One region of the Ruminococcus sp. RTP21358st1_G6_RTP21358_211008 genome, then DNA from elsewhere that is predicted to be linked to it. Evidence: predicted binding sites of a transcription regulator. Region 1 holds the regulator's gene; each other region holds the start of a gene.

What was found. The regulator LexA, encoded in region 1, represses DNA repair genes until DNA is damaged. The targets are predictions, from matches to a motif close to CNAACANNTGTTNG.
Region 2: AB5Z12_RS17365 (putative DNA modification/repair radical SAM protein) is a predicted target of LexA. The motif match lies at 1,475-1,488, and genes of this name have one in related genera.
Region 3: dinB (DNA polymerase IV) is a predicted target of LexA. The motif match lies at 1,962-1,975, and genes of this name have one in related genera.

What each region holds. Positions count from the first base shown of each region.
Region 1 is NZ_JBDGDM010000031.1:38,819-42,105, forward strand. It holds gene AB5Z12_RS13015 (HlyD family efflux transporter periplasmic adaptor subunit) at 1-1,235, opposite strand, end outside; gene lexA (transcriptional repressor LexA) at 1,469-2,089, shown strand; gene rsfS (ribosome silencing factor) at 2,158-2,526, opposite strand; gene yqeK (bis(5'-nucleosyl)-tetraphosphatase (symmetrical) YqeK) at 2,721-3,287, opposite strand, start outside.
Region 2 is NZ_JBDGDM010000054.1:8,399-11,685, reverse strand. It holds gene AB5Z12_RS17370 (TIGR03915 family putative DNA repair protein) at 1-43, opposite strand, end outside; gene AB5Z12_RS17365 (putative DNA modification/repair radical SAM protein) at 40-1,389, opposite strand; gene AB5Z12_RS17360 (aspartate kinase) at 1,737-3,056, opposite strand; partial or broken gene tsaA (tRNA (N6-threonylcarbamoyladenosine(37)-N6)-methyltransferase TrmO) at 3,130-3,287, opposite strand, start outside.
Region 3 is NZ_JBDGDM010000024.1:43,218-46,504, reverse strand. It holds gene AB5Z12_RS11085 (hypothetical protein) at 1-203, opposite strand, end outside; gene AB5Z12_RS11080 (hypothetical protein) at 441-686, opposite strand; gene dinB (DNA polymerase IV) at 692-1,942, opposite strand; gene AB5Z12_RS11070 (S24 family peptidase) at 2,125-2,835, shown strand; gene AB5Z12_RS11065 (hypothetical protein) at 2,849-3,001, shown strand; gene AB5Z12_RS11060 (CDP-alcohol phosphatidyltransferase family protein) at 3,179-3,287, opposite strand, start outside.

The DNA of each region.
Region 1 (3,287 bases):
GTTTCCCCTACAATAAAGCACTGGTTGGAGTCATCTTTTACAATAGCATCTCCTTCTTTAAAAGCGCTTCTATCCACGTAATAATTGTAAGCTTCATCAGCAGAATCATCATCTGATTCAATTTTAACTTTACCGTAGATTGTAGCATTGATAAAGGTTCTTACGTTATTTCCGCTGGAATCTTTGGAAATCTTGTTAAAGCCTACACTTCCGCTGTCAGGATCAGTTGTGGCATATTCTGCCGGAATCACGTAAAAATCCTTGGATTCAATAGCGGAAAGGGGAATCTTAAGACCGGTTACTGTATTGGTAACCAGTTCAATATCCAGAAAACGGTCAGATGCATAGCGGATCAGACCGCGGCTGAAGTCGATTTTTCCATATTTGTCACCATCGATTTTTATGATGGAAAAATCGCCGCTCTGTGTCATATCATCCTTGAGAAATTTCACACGAATGGTGGAACGTCCCTCCAGCTTGGCGGCCTGTTTGTCGCTTAGTGGAATGATCAGGCTCCATAATTCGCTGGTAATATTTGTATAAATGTTATCTCCGGCCTGCACCTTTTCGGATGTCTTCAGATCCGTTTCATGGTAAGAAGTCTGGTCAAAATCTTCTGCTGTAATGTTTTCCACAGTCTTATTCTCATAGCCGTCCATAGAATAGAGGATAATGCCGTCTTCCTGGGCTTTACAGATATTCTGTCCGCCGATGGTCACTACTTGTGAATCTGCATTCCCGTCAGTGGAAATTCCCTCATACTGAAGGATGCTTCCCTCCAGCTGGTTCTTAAAACTGTAAGTGTTGTTAAATTTACTTCCGGAAAATCCTTTGGAAAAGCTGAGCATAGAACTGCGGATCTTCTCCAGTTCATCAGCAGTCAATGCAGACTTGGTTTCTGCAATTTTTCCGGAACTTAATCCGTAAACAGCACCGTTGGCATTGATCTTACTTCCCTCCCGGGCATAATAATTCACATAACCGGAGGATTCTGCCTTAAAAACACTCTCTTCCCGAAGAGAAATACCAGTGTAGGTCTCGTTTCGCGACAAAGGACCTGTGGTAACCTGGTAAGATTCGATATGTGTGGAGGTTACAAGTAAAAATGCAGTAAAAATCATATATAATAACAATACACCAAAAGCAACGGTGGCAATATTCAGTCCGAATATGTTCTTTAACTGGACAAAAAGTCCTGCCGTTTTGCCAGGCTTGTTAGATTTCTTCTCGGACAAGCGGATTCCCCCTTTGTTTTTGAGTCGGGCTCTGAATTTTCATACCAAACAATTGTACCATTTTTTGCCGGTGAACACAAGGAAAAGAAAACGAAAAGTGTGTGAACAAAGCTGGAAGCTGTGAACAGCCTGCATATCAAAAAACGAACATATTTTCAGAATATCTGTTTGCTTAATTAAGAAAAATATGGTATGATAAGAAAAAGTTGAATGAATTTCGGAGGAAAACTCTTATGACATATGGTAAAATCAGCAAAAAACAGCAGGAAATTTTAGAATATATTAAAAGTGAGATTCTGAACCGCGGATTCCCGCCAGCAGTTCGTGAGATTTGTGAAGCTGTAAATCTGAAGTCTACATCATCTGTTCATGCCCATCTGGAAGCTCTTGAGAAGAACGGATACATCCGCCGCGATGCCACGAAGCCAAGAGCCATAGAGATCATTGATGACAATTTCAATCTTGTCCGCCGTGAAGTGGTCAATGTTCCGCTTGTAGGTACTGTAGCCGCCGGACAGCCTATTCTGGCTGTAGAGAATGTAGATGGCTACTTCCCCATCCCGGCAGAATTTATGCCCAATGAACAGAGCTTCATGCTGAAGGTAAAAGGCGACAGCATGATCAATGCAGGAATCTTCGATGGTGATCAGGTTCTGGTAAAGCAGCAGCCAACTGCAGATAACGGCGACATTGTAGTTGCCCTGGTAGAGGACTCTGCCACAGTGAAGACCTTCTATAAGGAGAAGGGCTACTACCGCCTTCAGCCAGAGAATGACACTATGGATCCCATTATCATTACAGGAGAAATCCAGATTCTGGGTAAAGTATTTGGTGTCATGCGTTTTTACCAATAGTCATAAAAAATTTCCCCTTTAGCAAACAATTGCTGTTTCCAGACAATTGTTTACCAAAGGGGACTTTTTTATTTCTCTAAAAACGCATCCATCTCCAGAACCTTTCCATCTCTCCAGATTCTCTCCAGATCATAGAAAAGTCGGTTTTCCTCATCAAACACATGCACGATCACATCGCCGTAATCCATGAGAATCCAGCTGGAATTGCGGTTTCCCTCAATCTGCTTCGCCTCAAAGCCAGCGCGTCCAAGCTGCTCCTCCACATTATCGACGATCGCCTGAACCTGATTGGAGTTTGTACCGCTTGCGATTACGAAATAATCTGCAATTACAGAAACATTATGAATATCAATTATCTTAATATCCTGTCCCTTTTTATCATCAATTGCCTTGCAGGCAATCTGTGCCATCATTTTCTCTGTACTTACTGTACTCATTCTGATCTGCTCCTTTCTTAATAATGCTTATACTGACCTAATATTATTTTAAATTCCTGCGAGAACAAAAGGCTTTAAAAGTGAAATAATATCCTCTGTCAGGTGGTACCTGGCCTTCGCTCGTGCGAAATATCTCGCATCTCGTAGAATGTTAATTGTAAATAGTAAAAATAGTCGCCAGTATATGCGGAGTATTAATTATCAGATACGTTATTACGCTTATTATGCAATTCTTTATAATAAATATAAGCCTCCTTGGAAGTTGGCTCAATATCATCGGCAGAATCTTCTTCCAGATACTCCAGGGTATCTTTTAGGATCTCATACATACACTCATCCAGGTCTTCAAACGCAAGTTTGCGAATTTCCGGTAAACGGCTTGCTTTATAACGCATGGGCTCAATATAATCTGCAATATAAATAATCTTTTCAAGAAGACTCATTTCACGTCTGCCAGTTGTGTGATAATTGATGGCAGAAAGAATCTCCTGATCGTCAATCCCATATTTCTCGTGAGCAATATAAGCTCCAAGACGGGAGTGGAGAAGAAACGGGTGACTTCTCTCAAAATCGGAAACCGGAATATTGTGTTCGCTGCACATCTTCAGTTTTTTCTTATTGGGAATGCATTTGGCGCAATCGTGAAGAAGACCGGACACCTGTGCATCTTTGATATCATATCCATGGACCATAGCCAGACATGCGCTGGTGTACATAACGCCCATGGTATGCTGGAAACGATCCTCATCCAGGTATTTGGA
Region 2 (3,287 bases), on a different contig from region 1:
CCATAGAGTCCTCACATACCAGGATTCTTTTCTCTTGATTCATATAGCTCCCACCTTTCTGTCCACATGATTCTTTGTATTTTCTGTATACAGTCTTCTGCTCCCCATCTCGTCTCCAAAGAGGGATAATTGCTGAAATGCAGCTTCATTCCCATGCTTCCGACAGTTCTCTTCATCCAGAAGATTACGGGTAATATAAGATTCCTCCAACCTGGTATTGTACATCATGCGGCCATTACAGGTGATAAAATATAAGGCACGCTTCAGAACCACACCAATCCTCTTCAAATCTGCAAATTCCAGGGAATGGGTTCTCCTGGCTCCAATGATTCTTCTGGCAGAGGTATAACCGATTCCCGGTACACGAAGAAGTTCATAATAATCTGCCTGGTTGATCTCTACCGGAAAAAACTCCAAATGTGACACTGCCCAGTCTGCCTTGGGATCCAGAAGAAGGTTAAAATCCGGATGCTTCTCTGAAAGCAGTTCTGAAGCCCGAAAACCATAAAACCGCATAAGCCAGTCTGCCTGATAAAGTCGGTGTTCTCGAAGAAGAGGCGGACCTGATAAGGACATGAGCAGATCCTTATCTTCATTTACGGCGACAAAAGCCGAATAAAAAACTCTTTTTAATGCAAAGTTCTTATACAAAGATTCTGCTACTGACACGATCTGATAATCGCTCTCCCCCATAGCTCCAATAATCATCTGGGTACTTTGACCGGCTGGTACAAACTTAAGGGCATGACGGTACAGAACCAATTCCTCCTTATTCTGATCTCGCTGCTGCTGAATCTGCTTCATGGAGCGAAGAATGGTTTGCCTGCTCTTATGCGGTGCCAGTTTCCTAAGCCCGTCTGCAGTAGGAAGTTCCAGGTTCACGCTCATGCGATCTGCCAGATACCCCGCCCTGGCGATCAGTTCAGGAGCAGCACCTGGAATGGCTTTCAAATGAATATATCCCTGAAAATGATATTTATTACGAAGAAGATTTACTGTACAAAGCAGTTCTTCCATAGTCCTGTCTGGACTTTCCTTTACTCCGGAACTTAAAAACAGTCCTTCAATATAGTTCCTCCTGTAAAATTCCATAGTCAGACGACACACTTCTTCTGGGGTAAAACTGGTACGCACCACATCATTGGAGGCTCTGTTTATACAGTATTTACAGTCAAATACACATTCATTTGTATAAAGGATCTTCAAAAGACTGATACATCTGCCATCCTGAGCAAAACTATGACAGATTCCGGCAGCAATGCTGTTTCCCATGCCCTTTCCATCTCCCTTTCGATCCACACCACTGGATGTGCAAGCCACATCATATTTCGCGGCATCCGATAAAATCTCCAGCTTCCGCTTCAATGTCATTGATTCCTGAATAATCATCCCGTAACAAAACTCCTTTTATGTAATCTGTGTTTCGCGTTCTTTATTATTCTCAATTTCAGAACGTTTGTTCTTGTTTTATTTTAGAACGTATGTTCTGTTTTGTCAATATCATAAAACGGCACGAAATTTTTTCTATACAAAAAGAGCCATAAATCAAAGATTAATTCTAACACTACCTTTGATTTACGGCTCTTATCTCATTCTTTTACTATTAAAGCTCCCGGACGACAGCCAGAAATGGTACATGCTTACATCAGCGAATTCATGAATACCAGACGTTCTGAACGTATGAGCAGATTTTCATATATGTGAATGCTGCCGACAGGTGACCTATCCACTCAATTTCAAATCTGTGTCAGCACAAAAATATCATAAATTGCTTTCACTGCATTTTCAAAATCACGGTTTTCCACACCGATAATAATATTCAGCTCACTGGAACCCTGGTCAATCATCTTGACGTTTACATTTGCATGTGCGAGGGCAGAGAAAATTCTTCCGGCTGTACCGCGGGTGGATTTCATTCCACGTCCTACAACTGCGATCAGGGCAAGGTCAGATTCCATTTCCACAAAATCCGGCTGAACCAGGCGATGGATTCCCGCAATTACCTGCTGCTCCTTTTCTTCAAACTCATCCTGGTGAACATATACTGTCATGGTATCAATACCGGATGGAACATGCTCAAAACTGATTCCCTGGTCTTCAAATACCTGAAGCACTCTTCTGCCAAATCCGATTTCACTGTTCATCATGGACTTCTCAATGTTGATAGAACAGAAACCTTTCTTTCCTGCAATACCGGTTATGGTATATTTCGGCTTGCGGCAGGTACTCTCCACAATAAAAGTTCCCTTATCCTCCGGACGGTTGGTGTTACGGATATTAATCGGAATTCCCTCTTTTCTTACAGGGAAAATAGCATCTTCATGAAGAACAGTAGCTCCCATGTAGGAAAGCTCACGAAGTTCACGGTATGTAATGGTCTCAATCACAGCCGGATTCTTTACAATTCTCGGGTCTGTTACAAGGAAACCGGATACATCAGTCCAGTTTTCATACATATCAGCCTTAATTGCCTTGGCAACCAGAGAACCTGTCACATCAGAACCACCTCTGGAAAAAGTGGTCACAGTTCCATCGTCCTTTGCACCATAGAAGCCCGGCACAACTGCATTCTCACATTTGGAAAGACGCTTGTTCAGAAGTTTGTCTGTCTTCTCTGAATCCAGATTTCCGTTTTTATCAAAACGGATTACTTCTGCTGCATCCACAAATTCATAACCAAGATAAGCAGCCATCACTTTGCCGTTCAGATATTCTCCACGGGAAGCGGCGTAATCCCTGCCAATCTGTGCTTTAAAATTCTCTTTGATCAACTGGAAATCCTCTTCCATGGAAAGAGCAAGGCCAAGCCCTTTAATAATCTCATAATAACGAGATTTGATTTCTTCTAAAACCTTTTCAAAATCACCGCCATTTGCAGCTGCGTCATAACAGCTGTAAAGAAGATCTGTTACCTTCGTGTCCCCGTCAAATCTCTTACCTGGTGCAGAAGGAACAACAAAACGTCTGCTCTCTTCACTTCTGATAATATCTCCGACTTTTTCAAACTGCTCCGCATTTGCAAGGGAGCTTCCGCCAAACTTTACAACTTTTCTCATAATCCTTATGCTCCTCAAAAACTTTTTCTCCATTTTATGAAAAAATTCGACTTTTTGCAAGGGTTTTTTCGATTTAATTCGTGAAAGTGTTAAATACCTCCAATACCTGCAGCTGTTCTCCATCTACTTTAAAATGAATATCCCAGGATCCAAAAGACATTCCGTATTTTCTTTCAGGGTCTTTCTGATACCCAGGTCTTGGATCGTTTGCAAGGACAGCCAGAAGTGCTT
Region 3 (3,287 bases), on a different contig from region 1:
TAGGCCATATTCTCATTGATCTTTTCCTGACACTCCTGCTCTAATTCATCCAGAACCATCTGATTTTCCAAAATCAAATCCTGATAATTGTTCATCAGTGCTTTCATCTTTTCATAGTACAGATCCATTCTCTCTTCTGTATGTCGTGCTGCATTTAATGTAATTTCCTTAAACGATCTAATCGCATAATCTCTCTCTGTCATTATCAAAATCTCCTTTTTTCGTATTGAATCGTCTTTCTCTGACGTTCTACACTCCCATCCCTGTGATTTTGACGGAAGCTCAATAAGAATTATTCTTGAGCAGAGACACATCTGCATGGACAATATAGTGGGCATATTGTTTCATGAACATAGATGTAATGCCCTTATATGTCAATCTGAAAAGAGCAAAAGGGAAAGGTCAGCTCTTTTGCAGATCCTATTTTCTTTCTTAAATCTTTACGCACTCTTGCGCTCCATAAACCATTTATCAAATTCATAATATAAATGGCATTCCTTACCATCTACCATTACAGTATACATAATTCCTGTACCACCCGCTTTCCGGCTGGCACAACGTTCTTTCGATTTTACTTTATCAATTAAATATTTAGTTCCATCTTCCCAAATAAATTCTATTGGCATCATTGCGCCTTCTGTGCTGAATTTTACAATGACTTCTACATAAACTTTGTTATCATTCAAAGCACTTACCTCCCATTGAAATATCCAACTGGATGAACGGTGTGGGATCCCTGTGCATCCAGGCTGGATAATATTTTATCCTGATACATAAATGCTCTCTGGACACTGTGATATCCAAACCGTCGCCTGATATCATCTACTGCCCTGTCTAACTTCTCCTGTTTTTCCCGGCGCTGCTCATTCATAAATAAATCTAACTGCACCGGAACCTGCCCCATAACCAGATCATCTGCACGGATTCCAAGACTTCTGATTGGACGAGGCCAATGATAGTTCTCTCTAAAAAGCTGGTATGCTGCACTCATTATCTCATCTGTAATGTCGGTCAGATCCTGCAGCTTTCTTTGCCTGGAGAAATGAAATAACCCATTATCACGAATCGAAATTGACACTACATTACATTTAAAACCATGTTTCCGCAGTCTGGCTGCGACACTTTCTGCCAATGCCATCAGAATAATCTGTACATCCTGATCATTTTCCAGATCTCTGGGTGTCGTTGTACTGTTGCCAATAGACTTTATCGGTGCCTGATATCCTTCTACTGAAACTGGTGAATCATCCCAGCCATTCGCAAATGAATAAATGACAAGTCCCATTTTCCCAAGCTGCCGTTCCAGAAAACTTGGATCTGTTCTTGCCAGTTCTCCGATTGTGCGAATACCATATTTCTGTAAAGTTCTATTCGTTGATCTTCCTACATATAGAAGATCTGATACCGGAAGTTTCCAGATTAGTTCACGATAATTCGTCCGATTAAATTCTGTAATTCCATCAGGCTTTTTATAATCGCTTCCAAGTTTTGCAAAAATTTTATTCCAGGAAATTCCAATGCTTACCGTAATACCCAGTTCTTTCTTTACCCTTCTGTTAATTTCTTCTGCAATTTTTCTTCCGTCACCTTTCAGTGAAAAACTATCAGTTACATCAAGCCAAGCTTCATCACATCCATACGGTTCAACTTGATTCGTATATTCCGAATATATTTCTCGCAACATTGAGGAAAATTTCAAATATAAATCCATCCTCGGAGGCACAAATATCAAATCCGGGCAAACCTGCTTTGCCTGCCACAATGCCATGCCAGTCTTAACGCCGCTTCTCTTCGCAATATAATTCGCCGTCAATACAATTCCATGCCTCGCTTCAGAATCTCCTCCTACAGCTAATGGCTTACCAACATATTCTGGATGATAAAGCATTTCCACACTAGCATAAAAACAATTGGCATCGCTGTGCAATATTGTTCTTTCCACATTTTCACCTTTCCTTTTTAGAACGTGCGTTCTTTTTCTATATAGGCATTATATATCGCTTTTAAATCTTTGTAAAGTAGCAGATATGTCGTTTTTATGGATTTTAACGCTATTATTGTTGATTTTTTATCTGTTATGGGTTATAGTATATATAGGGAATAAATACCTGCATATGGAGGTGTATGATGATAAAGAAAGATTTTGGATCCATTATTGCTAATAAAAGAAAAGACCGAAAACTGTCTCAACCACAACTGGCAGCTCTTCTGTGTGAAAGAGGCTTAGATGTAAAAGCTCATTCTATCAGTAAATGGGAAAAAAATGTAAACCTGCCAAATGTTTTACAATTTTTTGCCCTCTGTGAGATTCTTGAGATTTCCGATATAAATAGAACATTCCAGATTGGAACGGATGAGAAACTTTTCTCCAAATTAAATGACGAAGGACAAGCCAAAGTTCTTGACTACATGAACCTATTAATGAAAAGTGGGGAATACATTCGAGAAGAACCAATCATTTATCAATTTCCACGAAGAACTCTCAGTCTCTATGATCTCCCGGTTTCAGCTGGAACAGGACAATTCCTTGATTCCGACCGTTTTTCCGAAATTGAAGTTGGTGATGAAGTATCTTCCAGTGCTGACTTCGGTGTCCGGGTATGTGGTGACAGCATGGAGCCTCTCTATCTGGATGGACAGATCATCTGGATTCATAAACAAGAAACACTTGAAGAAGGAGAAATCGGTGTCTTCTTCCTTGATGGTGATGCTTATGTAAAGAAATATCATCAATCCGATTCCGGTATTCAGCTTATTTCTCTAAATAAAAAATATGCCCCTATCCAAGTCACTTCCGGATCCATCTTAAAAACTTTTGGAAAAGTAGTTGGCTAATTTTAAAAGGCTGATGGTTCAGAACGAGGACCTGGATTATTTCGGACTCTGCAGTTCATTGAATGCGACTCCGGAACTAATGAGCTTTAAATTATACAGCCTGACAAAACGAGGCCAGGCTTATCATATGCCGATGGAGATTCAGAGCAATTTCCTGGCGAAATAAAGTAAATAAAGATCCTGTTCTATATATCATAGTATGAACAGGATCTTTTTATAATGATTTATTTTCTATCTAAAATTTTATTAAACCGACTAAAGACTTCATAGTTTGTGTGTTTGACTTACTGTTTATATCTATCTTCTCCTAAATATTTTTCTAGTCATTGCAATATAAAATTGCTTATACAGTCTCTTCCTTAAGAGTCCTGGTATTCTGGATAATATACAGAGCGACCGATATGACCATCATTATAGCGCACAAACCAATCAACAGATCTGATACCATCGGT